Regions from separate parts of the Parviterribacter kavangonensis genome, predicted to be linked through region 2. Evidence: riboswitches for the same ligand, from Rfam matches in the RefSeq annotation. Region 2 holds a riboswitch; each other region holds the start of a gene.
The links. Region 2 has a riboswitch for cyclic di-GMP ahead of AC1UE4_RS00705 (hypothetical protein). Riboswitches for the same ligand answer to the same signal wherever they lie in the genome.
Positions count from the first base shown of each region.

Region 1: it holds a riboswitch for cyclic di-GMP, as region 2 does, so the genes downstream of both, AC1UE4_RS14260 (hypothetical protein) here and AC1UE4_RS00705 (hypothetical protein) in region 2, are expected to answer to the same signal.
Region 3: it holds a riboswitch for cyclic di-GMP, as region 2 does, so the genes downstream of both, AC1UE4_RS23405 (hypothetical protein) here and AC1UE4_RS00705 (hypothetical protein) in region 2, are expected to answer to the same signal.

Region 1 covers NZ_JBXPJA010000001.1:2,817,207-2,822,158, reverse strand. Annotated here, with positions in the region: gene AC1UE4_RS14265 (GMC family oxidoreductase) at 1-213, shown strand, start outside; gene AC1UE4_RS14260 (hypothetical protein) at 294-1,421, opposite strand; cyclic di-GMP riboswitch class I at 1,495-1,589, opposite strand; gene AC1UE4_RS14255 (hypothetical protein) at 1,786-2,796, opposite strand; cyclic di-GMP riboswitch class I at 2,870-2,965, opposite strand; gene AC1UE4_RS14250 (hypothetical protein) at 3,060-3,314, opposite strand; gene AC1UE4_RS14245 (polysaccharide deacetylase family protein) at 3,378-4,169, shown strand; gene AC1UE4_RS14240 (hypothetical protein) at 4,159-4,952, opposite strand, start outside.
Region 2 covers NZ_JBXPJA010000001.1:147,870-152,821, reverse strand. Annotated here, with positions in the region: gene AC1UE4_RS00710 (glycosyltransferase family 4 protein) at 1-1,102, opposite strand, end outside; gene AC1UE4_RS00705 (hypothetical protein) at 1,078-2,571, opposite strand; cyclic di-GMP riboswitch class I at 2,633-2,714, opposite strand; gene AC1UE4_RS00700 (GNAT family N-acetyltransferase) at 2,856-4,721, opposite strand; gene AC1UE4_RS00695 (polysaccharide deacetylase family protein) at 4,816-4,952, shown strand, end outside.
Region 3 covers NZ_JBXPJA010000003.1:717,332-722,283, forward strand. Annotated here, with positions in the region: gene AC1UE4_RS23390 (hypothetical protein) at 1-415, opposite strand, end outside; gene AC1UE4_RS23395 (NAD(P)/FAD-dependent oxidoreductase) at 608-1,711, shown strand; gene AC1UE4_RS23400 (thiamine pyrophosphate-binding protein) at 1,735-3,270, shown strand; cyclic di-GMP riboswitch class I at 3,385-3,465, shown strand; gene AC1UE4_RS23405 (hypothetical protein) at 3,499-4,410, shown strand; gene AC1UE4_RS23410 (CocE/NonD family hydrolase) at 4,460-4,952, shown strand, end outside.

The DNA of each region.
Region 1 (4,952 bases), 2.7 Mb from region 2:
GGCTCGCCGGAGGACGGCGTGGTCGACACCGAGCTGCGCGTCCACGGCGTCGAGGGCCTGCGGGTCGCCGACGCGTCGGTCATGCCGCGCGTCGTGTCCGCGAACACGCATGCGGCGACGCTGATGATCGCCGAGCGGTGCGCCGACTTCGTGCTGGGCCGCGCGGCGGCGCCCGCGGCGAGCGCGGGCGTCGAGGTCGGCGCGGCCTCCTGAACGGCGCGGGGGCCGCCGGCACACTTGCGTGCCGGCGGCCCCGGGTTCCTTCGCGCCTTGCCCGGAGGGGCGAGCTGGGGCTAGTGCTTCTTGGCCGTCTTCTTCTTGACGACCTTGCGGACGGGCGTCTTGACCGTCGCGCAGGCCTTGAAGCGGCGGGTGCCCATGCGGAGCTTCCCGTGGCGGGTCACGACGAAGGTGCGGACCGTGTAGGTGCCGGCCTTCTTGCCGCGGAGGTCGACGACCGCGGTGACGCGCTTGCCGTGGCGGCGGATCTTCACGAACTTGCCGTTCACGAGGACGCGGGCGGCCTTGACGCTGTACGGGGTCAGGCGGATGGTGATCTTGCGCTTGCTGGTGCAGACGCGCTTGCTCGTCATCACCGTCGTGACCGACGTCGACGGGGCGAAGCTCGGCGTGGCGCTCAGGCCGTCCTTGCCGTCGGCGCCGGCCTTGCCGTCGGTGCCCGAGGTCGGCTTGTGGCCGCCGCCGTTGCCGTGGCCATGGCCGTTGCCGTTGCCGTTCCCGTTCCCGTTCCCGTTGCCGTTCGGCGTGTCCGGGTGGTCGGGATGGTCCGGATGGTCCGGATGGTCCGGGTGGTCGGGGTGGTCCGGGTGCTCGGGCTTGCCGTGCTCCTCGCCGGACTTGCCGTGGTCCTCGTCGCTCTTGCCGGGCGACTCGGGCTTGCCGTGCTCGTCGCCGGCCTGACCGTGGTCCTCACCGGACTGACCGGGGTTCTCCGGCTTGCCGTGGTCCTCACCGGCCTGGCCGTGGTCGTCGCCGGCCTGGCCCTCGTTGCCCTGCGGACCCTGCGGGCCGTTCTGGCCCTCGTTGCCGGGGTTGCCGTTGTTGCCCTGCGGGCCCTCGGGACCGTTGGCGGCCGGGTTGCCCTGCTGCGGGTTCCCGTTGTTGCCCTCGGGACCGGCCGGGCCGTTGCCGCCGGGGTTGCCCGGCTGGCCCGGCTGCCCCTGGTCGCCCTGCTGACCCTGCGCGGCGTTGGCGGCGACCTGCGCCTCGTTGCCGTTGGCGCCGTTGTTGCCGAGGCCGTTCGGGCCGGGCTGGCCGCCGCCGAGCCCGTTGGGGCCCTGCTGGCCGTTGCCGATCCCGTTCGGGCCGGCGTTGACGTTCTTGCCCTGCGGCTGGTCGGCCGACGAGATCATCGGGACGACGAGCGCTGAAGTGAGGACGACCGGCGTGAAGACACGCACGGCACGCCCGAGACGACGAGGAGCCGGGGTACCCGACATTGTTCCTCCTTGACGACGTTCTCCGGGTGGCCGAGCCGGTAGCTGAGCCATCTCCCTGACGTTGCTCCGGTCAAGGGGAGACCTCTGGCTTTGCGCCCCCGCCTCACGACGAGGTTGCCTTTGTCGTCTCGAGAGGCTCGCTGGGCATCCTGCCCCGCTCACCTCTGCAGAGGATGGTGAACGTGAGGAGAAGGGCCTGCAATCGAACGTCGGTCCAGATCTGCTGACCAGCGCGCAAGTCCTTCCCTTCTTAACGACGAAGGGGCCGCCGGCAGAACACCGGCGACCCCTCGAGTCCCTTCGCGCTCCCGAAGGAGAGCTGGTGCTACGCGGCGCGACGGAACGGCGTCGGCACGGTGGCGCAGGCCTGGAAGCGGCGCACGCCGTTGCGGACCTTGCCCGTCTTCGTGATGACGTACGTGCGCACGGTGTACGTGCCGGCGGTCTTGCCACGGAGGTCGATGACGGCCGTGACGCGCTTGCCCTGACGGCGGACCTCGACGCGCTTGCCGTTGACGTACACGCGCGCGAACTTCACCGAGTACGGCGTGAGGCGGATCGTGATGACGCGGCGGCTCACGCTGACGCGCTTGCTCGGGATCGTCATCGCGACCGGGCCCTGCGCGGGCGCCGGCAGGTCGACGCGCACGTCGTTGGCCGGCGCGGAGTTGTCGCCCGAGGACGCGGTGGTCGACTTCTGCTCGGCCGGCTTGTCCTCCGACGGCTTGTCGCCGGAGTCGTCGCCGCCGCTCTCCATCTCGCCGCCGCCGACGACGACGTCGTTGCCGCCCTGGTCGTCGCCGTTGCCGGGGATCTGGTCGTCGTCGTCCTGCTGGTCGTCGTCGCCGGCGTTGCCGTGCTCCTCGCCGTCCTGGCCGTGCTCGGCGTCCTGGCCCTGGCCGTGGTCCTCGCCGGCCTGCCCGTGGTCGTCGCCGTCCTGGCCGTGCTCGGCGTCCTGGCCGTTGTCCGACTGGTCCTCGCCGGACTCGTCGTCGCCCTGCTCGTCGCCGGACTCGTCCTCGCCCTGCTCGTTGCCGGATTGGTCGTTGCCGTGGTCCTCGCCCGACTGCCCGTGGTCCTCGCCCGACTGCCCGTGGTCCTCGCCGGCCTGGCCGTGGTCCTCGCCGTCCTGGCCGTGCTCGGCGTCCTGGCCCTGACCGTGGTCCTCGGCCGCCTGGCCGTGGTCCTCGCCGGCCTGGCTCTGGTCGCCGGTGGGCTGCTGCTGCTCTTCGGCCTTCTTCTCCTGGCCGGGGGCATCGTTCGCCTTGTCGGCGGGCACTGCGGCGGCGGTCGCGGGGACCGCAAGACTGAGGACGACCGGCGTGAAGACACGCACGGCACGCCCGAGACGACGAGGAGCCGGGATACCCGACATGCATCCTCCTTGACGACGTTCTCCGGGTGGCCGAGCCGGGAGCTGAGCCATCTCCCCGACGTCCTTCTCCGGTCAGGGGAGACCTCTGGCTTTGCGTGCACGCCTCGCGACGCGCTTGCCTTTGTCGTCTCGTGAGGTCTGCGTTCAATCCTGAACGCTCGCCTCGCGATGGGAAGAGTGGGGCATGGGGCCCGGTCCTTCAATCGAACACATGGCCAGGACCCCTATCGGAACGTCAGGTGCCCCGGGTTCACGCACCACGCGTGCCCGCAGGTGCGGACCGGCTCGCCCTCTGGCAGCGACCCGCGGACGAGCTGGTGCGCGACGAGCCCGGCCGCTTGGCCGTCGTACACGGGGCTCCCGTTGGCGTCCCGGGCGCCGAGCCACGGCCAGCACTCGTCGCGTCCGCGGACGTCGACGTCCGCCCAGAAGCGGCGGCGCCGCTCGAACCGTCGCATGAGCCGCAGGACGCCCGACATCGGAGGGCGCAGCGTAGACTCGCGCCGCCCGTGGCGCTCGTCCCGATCCTGCTTTACCACGCAGTGTCAACCGACACTGCTCCTCTCGGCCGCGACTACGCGGTGAACGAGCGGACGTTCGCGGCGCACATGGACCTCGTCGCCGATAGCGGGCTGACGCCGCTCACGGTCAGCCAGCTCATCGAGGCGCAGCGCCGGCGCGACGACGAGCTGCTCGACAGCGCGGTGCTGATCACGTTCGACGACGGGTTCGCCGACGTCCTCTCCGTCGCCGCGCCGGTCCTCCTCGACCGCGAGCTCACGGCCACGCTCTTCATCGCGACGGGCCTCCTGCGCGGCGGCGTCCGGCCGTCCGTCGCGCCCGAGCTCGCGCCGTGGATGCTCGACTGGAAGCAGGTGCGCGAGCTGCCGGAGAGCGGCATCGAGGTCGGCGCGCACAGCCACACGCATCCGCACATGGACACGCTGAGCACGAAGCAGCTGCGGTCCGAGATCGGGCGCAGCAAGGCGCTGCTCGAGGACGCGCTCGAGGCGCCGATCACCACGTTCGCCTACCCGCACGGGTACTCGAGCGGCCGCGTGAAGCGCGAGCTGCGCGACGCCGGCTTCCGGGGCGCGTGCGGCGTCAAGGACGCGTTCAGCGCGACCGACGACGACCCGTTCGCGCTCGCCCGGCTCATGCTGCGCGCGACGACGCCCGCGAGCGACGTGGCCAAGTGGCTCGAGCGCCGGGGCGCTCCGGCACCCCCGCGGCGCGAGCACCTGCGCACGACGGGCTGGCGGGCCTACCGGCGGGCGAAGGCGCTGCTGACGCGCACGCCGGGCGCCGACGACGGCTGGCAGTTCAGCGCGTGAAGGACCGCTCGACGAGCGCGTCCATCGTGCGCTCGTCGACCGGGATCGCCGGGCGCCGGAGCCGGTAGACGGCGGCGTCGCCGCTGCGGTGCACCAGCTGCAGCTGCGGCGTCGAGCCGAGCACGTCGCGCAGCGCGGCGATCCCGCGCTCGCCGGCGATCGCGTGGTAGCGCAGGTAGCGCTCCTGGCTCGGGGTCCAGACCAGGAAGCGCGGCCGCTCCTGCTCGCCCGCGGTCATCTGCGCGACGAGCCGGTCGCGGATGCGGCGCTCGTCGCCCGACGCCAGCGCGGCGCGGAACGACGCCGATTGCGCGAGCTCGTCCGGCATCTCGAGGTGGCGCGAGTACGAGGCGACCGGCCGCTCGGGGATCGAGTACGCGACGAGCGCCATCCGCGCGTCGCCGGGCGTCGTGTCGTAGTACCAGGCGACCGCGTCGACGTCCGCGCGCGTCATGTAGTTCGTCGTCTCCTGGCCGAAGTAGCCGAAGAGCGCGCCGACCCCGATCGCCGCCGTCGCCGCGACCGGGCGCCACGTGCGGGCGAGCGCCGACTGCGCGCCGTCCCGCGGGAGCAGCGCCGTCGCGGCGAAGAACGCGAGCCACGGCAACGCGAAGAGGTAGATCCGCAGCGGGCCCTCGCCGCCGTAGGACTGCAGTCCGACGAGCAGCACCGGCGCGGCGGCGAGCGTGACGGGCACGGCGTCCCAGCGCCCCTGCCGGACGCGGCGGACGAAGCCGGCGACCGCGAGCAGGCCGAGCAGCAGCATCGCCGAGCGCGAGAGCG
Region 2 (4,952 bases):
CGCGCAGGCGCCCGGCCCACGCCTCGGCGCTGAACTCAGCCTCGAAGCGGGCACGGCCCTCGGCGCCGATCGCCGCGCGGCGCGCCGGGTCGGCGAGCAGCGGCTCGATCGCCCCGGCGATGACGTCCGCGCGCGGCGGCGCGGGGACGAGCACGGCGCCGCGCTCCTCCCCCGTGATCTCCGGGATGCCACCGACGTCGGTGGCGACGACGGGCGTCGACGCGGCGAGCGCCTCGATGACCGACGTGGGGAGCGCGTCGTACGACGGCGCGTGCAGCAGGACGTCCGTCGCGGCGAGCAGCGCCATCACGTCGTCCCGGTACCCCGCGACGATCGCTCCGTCACCGAGCGTCGCGGCCGCCTCGTGGACCGCGTCGCGCGACGGGCCGTCGCCGGCGATGAGCAGCCGCACGCGCGGATCGCGTTCCCGCAGCATCCGGATCGCATCGACGGCGATCGCGTGCTCCTTCTCGGGGCGCAGCGCGGCGACGATCGAGACGACGAGGTCGCCGGCGGCGATGCCGAGCTCGGCGCGGACCGCCGCGCCGTCCGCCTCGCTCGCCGGCTCCCCCGCGATGCCGTTGCGGACGGTGACGACGCGCTCCGGCCGCTCCCACCCGGTCTCGAGGTAGCGGTCGCGCGCGATCGTGGACACGGCGATCACGCGGCGCATGCCGACGCGGCGGCTGACGGCGAAGAGCCGCTCCTTGACCCCGTCGCGGCCGCGCCGGTCCCAGCGCATCTGGTGCAGCGTGGAGACGGCGGGGACGCCGAGCGAGCGGGCCGCCCAGCCGCCGGTGAAGTCCGACGTGCCGAGGTGCGTGTGCACGACGTCCGGCTTGACCTCGGCGATGTGCCGCCGCAGCGCGGCGACGGCCCTTGGCTCGAGGTGGCGGACCGGCACCAGCGCCGGGTCCACCCCTCGCGACCTCAGGCGATCGGCCGCCGGCGTCCCGTCCCGGTCCGACAGGTACGCGACGCGCATGTCGATGCCGGCCTCCGGGGCGACGGCGGCCAGGTGCGGCAGGAGCATCTCCGCTCCGCCGCAGGCCATCGAGTCGACGACGTGGAGCGCTCTCAGCACGTCCCGCGCGACACGCACGGGTCCACGACCCGCAGGCGCGAGCGCCAGTCGACGCCGTCGCGGATGTTGTAGACGAACACGTCGTCGGGAGCGTAGTACGGGACGCCGTTCTGCTCGGCGTACGTGACCCACGGGTCGGGCTGGCCCCACGCGGTGTGGCTGAGGCCGGACTCCTCGGCGATGCCCCAGGCGCCGCCGGTGTCGCCCATGATCATCCCGTACTCGGCCATGGCGTGGAAGATCGTCTTCCGCCACTTGGGAACGTTCAGCGCGTCGATCTCGGCCGCGGTCATGTCGAGCTGGACGCGGGCCCCCATCGGCGGCGCGTTCAGGTTCGGCTCGCCGATGTCCGAGCACGAGCGGCCGGGGTTCGAGCCGGCCGGGTAGACCGTGCCGCCCGACGAGCACTTCGCGACCAGGAAGAGCGCGTGGTCGATGCGGCCGGCCTGCAGCTCCTCGATGCGGAGCTTGCCGGCGAGGTTGCCGTACTTGCCGGCCGTCGCGTCCGAGCCGAGGCCGTCGCCGTCGATGCGCGTGCGCCCGCCCCAGCCGATGTCGATGCGGCCGCCGCTCGGGTCGCGCGGGCGGACGGTCCAGAAGTCGTACTCCCAACCCGTTGACTGGTCGATGACCGTCATGTGGCCGTCGCTGTCGCCGGCCGGCTGCGCCTGGACGGGGATGCGGATGACGTGGCCCTCGATCGCGCAGGTGCCCCAGCGCTCGAGGCAGTGGATCGTGAACTGCGGGTCGGTCGGCTGCGACCAGTAGACGGGGTCGCCCGCGTCCTTGTCGGTGCCGGCGACCTTGCCGCGGATGTGCTGCGCGGGGCCGAAGCTCGTGATGCGGTCGACGATCTGCTGCGAGTTGCTCAGCAGCGGGGCGGTCGCCGGGATCCTGCGGTTGAACGGGCTCGCGTCCGAGTACGGCCGCCAGCACGCGCCGGGGACGATGCCCATGCCGAACGTTCCGTAGGCGGGGCAGTCGCCGCCGAGCGGCGTGCTCGGCGCGGGCGCGGGGGCCGGCTCGGGAGCGGGCGCGGGGTCCGTCGGCGTGGGCGACGTCGGCGCGGGCTTCGTCTTCTTCTTGGCGGCGACGATCGTCTCGGTGGGCGACGTGGTCGGCTCGAGCTCGACGCGGCGGTCCTCGATCTTCAGGACGAGCGTCGGCGCGACGGGCGCGCTGACGACGCCGGTCGCCGGCTTCTTCGCGAGCTTCGCGCGCAGGCGCACCTTCAGGACGCCGCGGGCGGCGGCGCTGCGGACGGCGCGCAGCGGCAGCGCCTGCTGGCGGCGAGCGCTGGCGCGCAGGCGGGCACCGCGGATCGTGCGCGGGTGGATGCCCTTGATGCGGTAGCTGACGAGCTTGCCCTTCTTGACGGCCGCGCTGTAGGTCTTGACCTTGACGGCGGGGCGCGCGTCGGCCGGCTGGGGAAGCAGGCAGATGAGCAGCAACAGGGCGCTTGCGAGCAGCGCGAAACGGCAGCGCAAGCTGGGGAACGTGATCGGCGGCAACGTCTCTCCGGGTGGTCATGGCACCGCCCACTTCTCCTTCGGCGGCCCGGCTGACTCGATGGGGGACGAGTCCCGTGACTTTGCGGACCCGCCTCGCGACGGGGGTGCCTTTTCGGGAGGTGCCGATTCAGTTGTGTGTCCACGCACACCCTCGGGCCGGGACGGTCCAACGCCGAGCGGTCAGCGCTCCTTGTGGACGTCTGTCCAGCACCGGGTCGACACCTGTTCTAGGCGTCCGGTGAGAGCTTCAGTGCGGGCCGTCAGCCGGCGCGGCGCAGCAGCGCGCGGCGCACGTCCGGCGGCACCGCGCGCACGCCCAGGCCCGCTGCCGTCGCGGCCAGTCCCGCCGTCGTGCGCGGGACGGCGAGCACCTCGAGGCCGGGATCGAACGCGGAGAAGCGGCCCTTGTACTCCTCGCCGCCGCGCAGCAGCCGGTACTCGCGGACGCCGTCGTCCATCGCGGCGCGCACCGTGTGCGAAAGCAGGACGAACCCGACCGACTGCTTGTCCCACGCCGGGTCGCGGCCCGACTGGTAGTACCACTCGTACTCGGCGTACCGGAAACCCTGCCAGGCGGCGACCGCGACACCGTCGACCTCGAGCAGCCACAGGCGCAGCCAGCCGCGCTCGAGCGCGACGCGGGCGAAGTCGCGCTGGAACGCGCGGGCCGGCCCCTCGGCGAACGTGTTCGAGGCGCCCTGCCAGCGGGCCTCGTGCAGCGCGTGCAGCGTCGTGAGCGCGGCGTCCAGGTCGGCGGGGTCGGTGACGAGGCGGAACGCGACGTCGTGGCGCTTGCGCAGCGCGCGCTCGCGGCGGCGCACCTGCTCGCGGAAATTGCGGCTGCGCGACGCGAGGAACGCGTCGAACGTGAGGCCGGCGGCCGGGAGCACCGGACTGGGCTCGCGCCGGAGCGTCACCCCGCCGAGCAGCCCCGCCCACCCCTCGTCGGCGGGCAGCTCGTCGGCGACGAGGAGGTCGGGCCGCAGCTCGCCGAGCGCGTCGCGCAGCGCCGCGGCGACGCGCACGCGATCCTCCGGCGCGCACACCGGCGCGATCCGATCCGCCGGCCCGTGCCCCACGAACCGCACGAGGTCCACGGGCCGCCGAGCCGCCCGGTAGAGCGGCAGGATCCCGACCGTCTCCCCCGCGTCGCGGCACGCGAGGAGATGCAGCGGCCGATCGCCGCCGAAGTGCCGCCACCACGTCTCCGCCCACTCGATCGTCGTGAAGAGGTTCGCGTTCGGAACCTCCGCCCACGCTCCGCGCGCGGCGGAGAAGTCGCCGAGAGGCTCGACCGTGCACGCACGGTGCCTGACCCCGTTGTTGCGCGACGCCTTCGCCGGCGCCTCGCCCGGCGCGTTCTCCGCCGCCGCGCCCCACGAGGTCTCCACGGCCGCGCCCCGCGAGGTCTTCGCCGGCGCCGCGCCCCGCGGCGCCTCCACGGCGACGGCGACCCTCTCGACGTCTTCCGGCGTGAGGTGGTGGTGGCACGGGAGGCCGATGAGGCGGTCTCCGAGGCGGACCGCGTGGATCTTCTGCGCGCGGAGGCGGGTGAGCTCCGCGTCGGCGTCTTCGACCTCGAGGGGGACGACGAGGGGGGCGGCTCCGGGGGACGGGTCGCGGAAGCGCTCGGGGACGCGATCGCCGAGGGCGGCGGCGAGCGCGAGGTGGTGACCCAGGCGGCGCGACTGGAAGGAAGGGTGCGCGAGGCCGGGCAGGACGGCCGCGATCGCGCGGGCGCGGCGGTCGGGGGCGACGTCCTCGCGGTCGGCGACCGCGGAACCGCAGACGACCGCTCCGCGCAACCCGAGCGTCGGGCCGAGCGCGAAGACGGCGACGTCTCCGACGCTGCCCACCGGACCGCGCTCGCTCCACGCGCCGATGGCCTCCGTGCAGTCCTCGATCACGGGGTGCTCGCCGGCCGAGACCTCAGCCGGGTGGCCGAGCTCGTGGCGGACGACGACCGCGTCTTCGCCGACCGCTTCGAAGGCGAGGGCGAACGCCTCGGCCACCGAGGCGCGCACGAGGTGCGGGCCTCCGAGGGGGAAGACGGGTGGCGACGTGGGCGCCGCGACGAGGAGCGCCGGGCGGGCGGGCGGCCGTGCGGTGATCGTGGAAGCGGCCATGGCTCGTGCCGCGACGGCGCTTCGGGCGGCGCCGGGCGGGCGAGTACCCTAGCCGCGCGCGGGGACCCCCATCCGACGGCCCCGCCGATGCGCCGTGACCGACGTGCTCGTCCTCTGCTACCACGCGGTCAGCCCCACCTGGCCCGCCGACCTGTCCGTGACCCCGGACGCGCTCGAGCGCCAGCTCGGCGGCCTCGTCGCCCGCGGGTACCGGGGCGCCACCTTCGCCGA
Region 3 (4,952 bases), on a different contig from region 2:
CCCACAGCGGCGCGTCGTCGGGGCCGGGGAGGACGGCCGCCTTCTGCAGCCCGCGGGCGCGCGGCAGCACGTGCGGGATCACGATCTCGTGCAGTGCCTCGGCGGCATCGACCGCGCCGGGCTCCCACCGCACGTCCTCGAGCGGCGCCAGCTCCACCTTCATCACGGCGAGGAAGTCCTCGCCGTCCGCCATGCCGCGGACGAAGAGCAGCAGCCCGCCGCGCGCCGACCCGTCGTCGGCGAGCCGCTCGGCCGCCGCGGCGGCGACGTCCGCGAAGTCCCCCAGCGCGCAGTCGGCGAGCCGCTCGAAGATCACCGGCTGCCCGTCGCGCCACCACGCCGGCGCCGACCGGCTGTCGAGCTCCTTGCGCTGATCGAGCAGCCGGTCGAGGTACGCGTCGATCCGCTGGCGCACTGGCGCTGCGAGAGCGGAGGGGTCGACCGCCCCGATCCGCCGCACCCGCGACCCTCCGGCATCGGGCCCATCGGCCCCCCCGGCCTCTCCGCGAGAGGGCTCCCTCTCCGCGCGTGCGTCTTCGAGGTGGTGGAGGGCGAAGGCTTCGAGGGCGCGGTTCACGGGCCGGAGATCATGGCGTAGCGTGCGCGCATGCTCCCTTCCCGCGCTTCGGTGGTCGTCATCGGAGGCGGCGTGATGGGGGCGAGCATCGCGTTCCATCTCGCGGAGGCCGGCGTCGAGGACGTCCTTCTCCTCGAGCGCGGGCAGCTCGGCGGCGGGTCGACGTCGAAGGCGGCGGGCGGCGTCCGCGCCCAGTTCTCCGACGAGGTGAACGTGCGGCTCGGGGCGCGGTCGCTCGAGGCGTTCGCGGACTTCGGGCGGCGGCCCGGCGCGGAGATCGACCTGCACCGGGTCGGCTACCTGTTCGTCCTCACGCGCCCCGAGGACGTCGCCACGTTCGAGCGCAGCATCGCGATGCAGAACGCGCTCGGCGTGCCGTCGCGGCTGATCGGGCCGGAGGAGGCGAAGCGCCTCTCGCCGGTGCTGCGCGTCGACGACGTGCTCGCCGCGGCGTGGTCGCCCGACGACGGTCACGCGACGCCCGACGCGGTCGTGCAGGGCTACGCCGCCGGCGCCCGCGCGCACGGCGCGACGGTCGTGACCGGCTGCGAGGTGACGGGGCTCGACGGGCGCGACGTCGTCACGCCGCGCGGCACGGTCACGACGGAGTGCGTCGTGTGCGCCGCGGGACCGTGGTCGGCGGCGATCGGCGCGATGGCCGGCGTCGTCCTGCCGGTCGAGCCGCTGGCGCGCCGCATCCGCTTCACCGGCCCCGTCGAGGGACTGGAGGGCGACGTCCCGATGACGATCGACTTCGCGACCGGCTTCTACTTCCACCGGGAGGGACCGGGTCTGCTGATGGGCATCGCGACCGAGGCCGAGGACGTCGAGACCGCGCTCGCCGACGCCGCCGAGCATCGCGCGCCCGCGATCGCGCGCGCCGAGCTGCGTGGCGGCTGGACCGGCCTCTACGAGATGACCCCCGACCACAACGCGCTCATCGGCGAGATCTCCGGCGACCCGCGCTTCCTCTACGCGACCGGCTTCTCCGGCCACGGCTTCCTCCAGGCGCCCGCCGTCGGCGAGACCATCCGCGACCTCTTCCTCGGCCGCACCCCGGAGATCGACGTGACACCCCTCGACGTCGCCCGCTTCGGCCTCGGCGCCGAGCGGCCGGAGAGGAACGTCGTGTGAGCGCGGCCGGCGAGGCACGTCGTGTGAGCACCGGCGCCGAGGCGCTCGTCTCCGCCCTCGAGACGCACACCGACGTCGTCTTCGGCCTGCCCGGCGTGCACAACCTCCCCGCGTGGGAGGCGCTGCGGGCGTCGCCGATCCGCCTGGTCTCCGTCCGCCACGAGCAGACGGCGGCGTACGCGGCCGACGGCTACGCGCGGGCGACGGGGCGTCCGGGCGTCGCGCTCGTCACGACGGGCCCCGGCGCGGCGAACACCGTGACCGCGACGGGCGAGGCGTACGCGTCGGGATCGCCGCTCGTCGTCATCGCCACCGACGTCCCGTCGACGCTGCGCCGCCCCGGCGTCAACCGCGGCGTCCTGCACGAGACCGACGACCAGCCCGCCCTCTTCGCGCCGGTCACGAAGGCCCGCTTCGAGGCCGTGCCCGGCGACGACCTCGAAGCCCTCGTCGACCACGCGATCCGCGTTGCGACGCGCCCGCCGATGGGTCCGGTCTACGTCGGCATCCCCACCGATCTGCTCGGGGCGGCGGCACAGCAGTCGCGTCTTGACGCGGCGCTGCCAGAGGAAGGTGCCACGGTCGACGAGGCGGCCGTTGACCAGGCCGCGTCTCTGCTCGCCGCGGCGGAGCGACCGCTCGTCTGGGCCGGTGCCGGCGCGGTCGATGCGGGGAAGGCGGTAGGGGCGCTTGCCGAGCGGCTCGGGGCGCCGCTCGTCACGACGCTCTCCGCGGCGGGCGTGCATCCGAGCGAGCTGCGGCCGGCGCATCACCCCGCCGTCGGCGCGCTGTGGGACGCGGCGGACGTGGTCGTCGCGATCGGCAGCGACTTCGACGGGACCGACACGCAGAACTGGGCGATGCCGCGGCCGCCGGCGCTCATCGCGGTCAACGTCGACCGCGACGACGCGGCGAAGTCGTGGACGCCCGACGTGATGATCCACTTGGAGGCGGAGCCGGCGGCGGGGGCGCTGCTCCATCAGGTCACGGCGAGGGCCCCGTGGTTCGAGCGGCCGGACGTCTCCATCGACGACCCGGACGCCGCCACGTTGCTCGACGCGATCCCGGCCGACGCGGTCGTGGTCTGCGACATGTGCATCCCCGGCTACTGGATCGGCGGGTTCCACCGGCCGGCGTCACCGCGCTCGGTGCTGTACCCGATCGGATGGGGAACGCTGGGGTTCGGGTTCCCGGCGGCGATCGGCGCCGCGCTCGCCGGCCGCACCACGATCGCGGTCGTCGGCGACGGCGGGTTCCTCTTCGCCTGCGGGGAGCTCGCGACCGTCGCGCAGGAGCGGATCCCGCTCACGATCGTGCTCTTCGACGACAAGGGCTACGGGATGCTGCGCCACGACGGCGGCGACCCGTTCGTGCTGCACACGCCGGACTTCGTGAAGCTCACCGAGGCGTTCGACGTGCCCGCCGAGCGAGTCGCGCTCGAGGACCTGAAGACGAAACTCACGCAGCCTCCGGACGGCCCCCGGATGCTCGTCGTCGAGGCGGCGCTCGCACCGCCGGTGAACACCTCGCCGAAGTGGCCGCGACGCTCGCGAACTTGAGCGCGCGCTGAACATTTACGACAAGCGTCCGAATCGCGTGACAACCGGGGTCGCGGCGTGCACCATGCCGTCTGCGCCGCGAAGACGACCGGAGATCGGAGTCGCTGCGCACGAGATCGAAAAAGGCAACTCCGTCGTGAGGCGGGGACGCAAAGCCAGAGGCCTCCATCCCGGAGAGGTGGCTCAGCTACCGGCTCGAGATCGACCAACACCTGTCAAGGAGGACAGATGTCGGCTTTCCCGACGCCTTCGCAGTACCGCCGCGGCATCGTCGCGACGTGCAGTGCCCTTGCCGCCACGCTCGCCGTCGCCGCCCCGGCCCTCGCCGGTGGCACGACGCCCGAAGCCGTGATGGGCAACCCCACCTGCGCCGACGTCGGCAGCGGGCTCAAGTCCGTGAAGATCGACCCGGTCCCGCAGGGCACCACCTCGCTCGCCGGCCGCACGATCGTCGTGTCCGGCCGCACCCTCGACTGGACCAGCACCGACGCGATCGCCGTGGTGATCGTCAAGGGCGGCCCGAACGCGAACATCTACCGCTACGACCCCGCCTCGACGGGCGACACCGGCCTGCACGCGCCGGCCAACCCGAAGAACGGCCAGTACTACGGCCTCAGCCACGTCGACTTCTGCCGCGGCGCCTCGACGCCGACGCCGCCCGTCACGCCGGACCCGCCGGTCGACCCGCCCAAGAACCCGCCGGTCCCGCCGACGGACCCGTGCGCCGACGGCACGTGCGGGGTCACGCCGGAGCCCCCGACGAAGCCGGAGACCCCGAAGAAGCCGGTCACCACGACCATCCCGTCCACGGGCGGCGTCCTCGGCGCCAAGGGCGTCGTCAGCATCCGCACCGTCGCGGCGATCCACCAGCGCAAGCAGTGCGTCTCGCGCCGCTTCACGCAGGTCGTCACGGGCAAGGGCATCAAGCGCGTGACGCTGACGATCAACGGCCGCGTCGTCGGCCGCATGAAGGGCAACGGCAAGCGCTTCACGCTGTCGGTCGACCCGTCGAAGTACGGCAGCGTCCTGCGGATGTCCGCGCGCGCCGAGTTCGTCAAGGGCAGCGGGCGCAAGGCGAAGACGATGCGCGTCACCGTCCTGCGCTGCCTGCAGTCGCGGGGCATCCGCTTCACCGGCTGAGAACCAGCCTCGAACGCAAGATCCCGGGAAGCGGTGCGTTGAAGGCACCGTGACCCGGATCTTGCGTTCAGCGGCGCTCGCAGCGCTGCTCCTGCTCTCCCTCTCGCTCCCGACCACCGCCGCCGCCGACGTCCCGGACGGTGCGGACTGGAAGGAGCTCTACATCCCGGCCGGCGGCCCCGACGAGCCGCAGCTGCACGCCGACGTCCTGCGCCCGAAGGGGCTTCCGGACACGGCGCCGACGCCGGTGATCCTCAGCATCGGCCCGTACTTCGGCCACGGCGGCCAGTCGACCCCGAACGGCGACAGCAGCGACCGCCCCTCGAACCGCTTCGACGACATGATCGAGGGCGGCAAGGTCTTCGAGCGCGGCTACACCGTCGTCTACGTCGACCTCCGCGGCTTCGGCGGCTCGCAGGGCTGCAACGACTTCGGCGGAACGGGCGAGCAGAACGACGTCAAGCGCGCCGTCGAGTGGGCCGCGACCCAGTCCTGGTCGACCGGCCGGGTCGGCATGTGGGGCAAGTCCTACGACGGCTGGA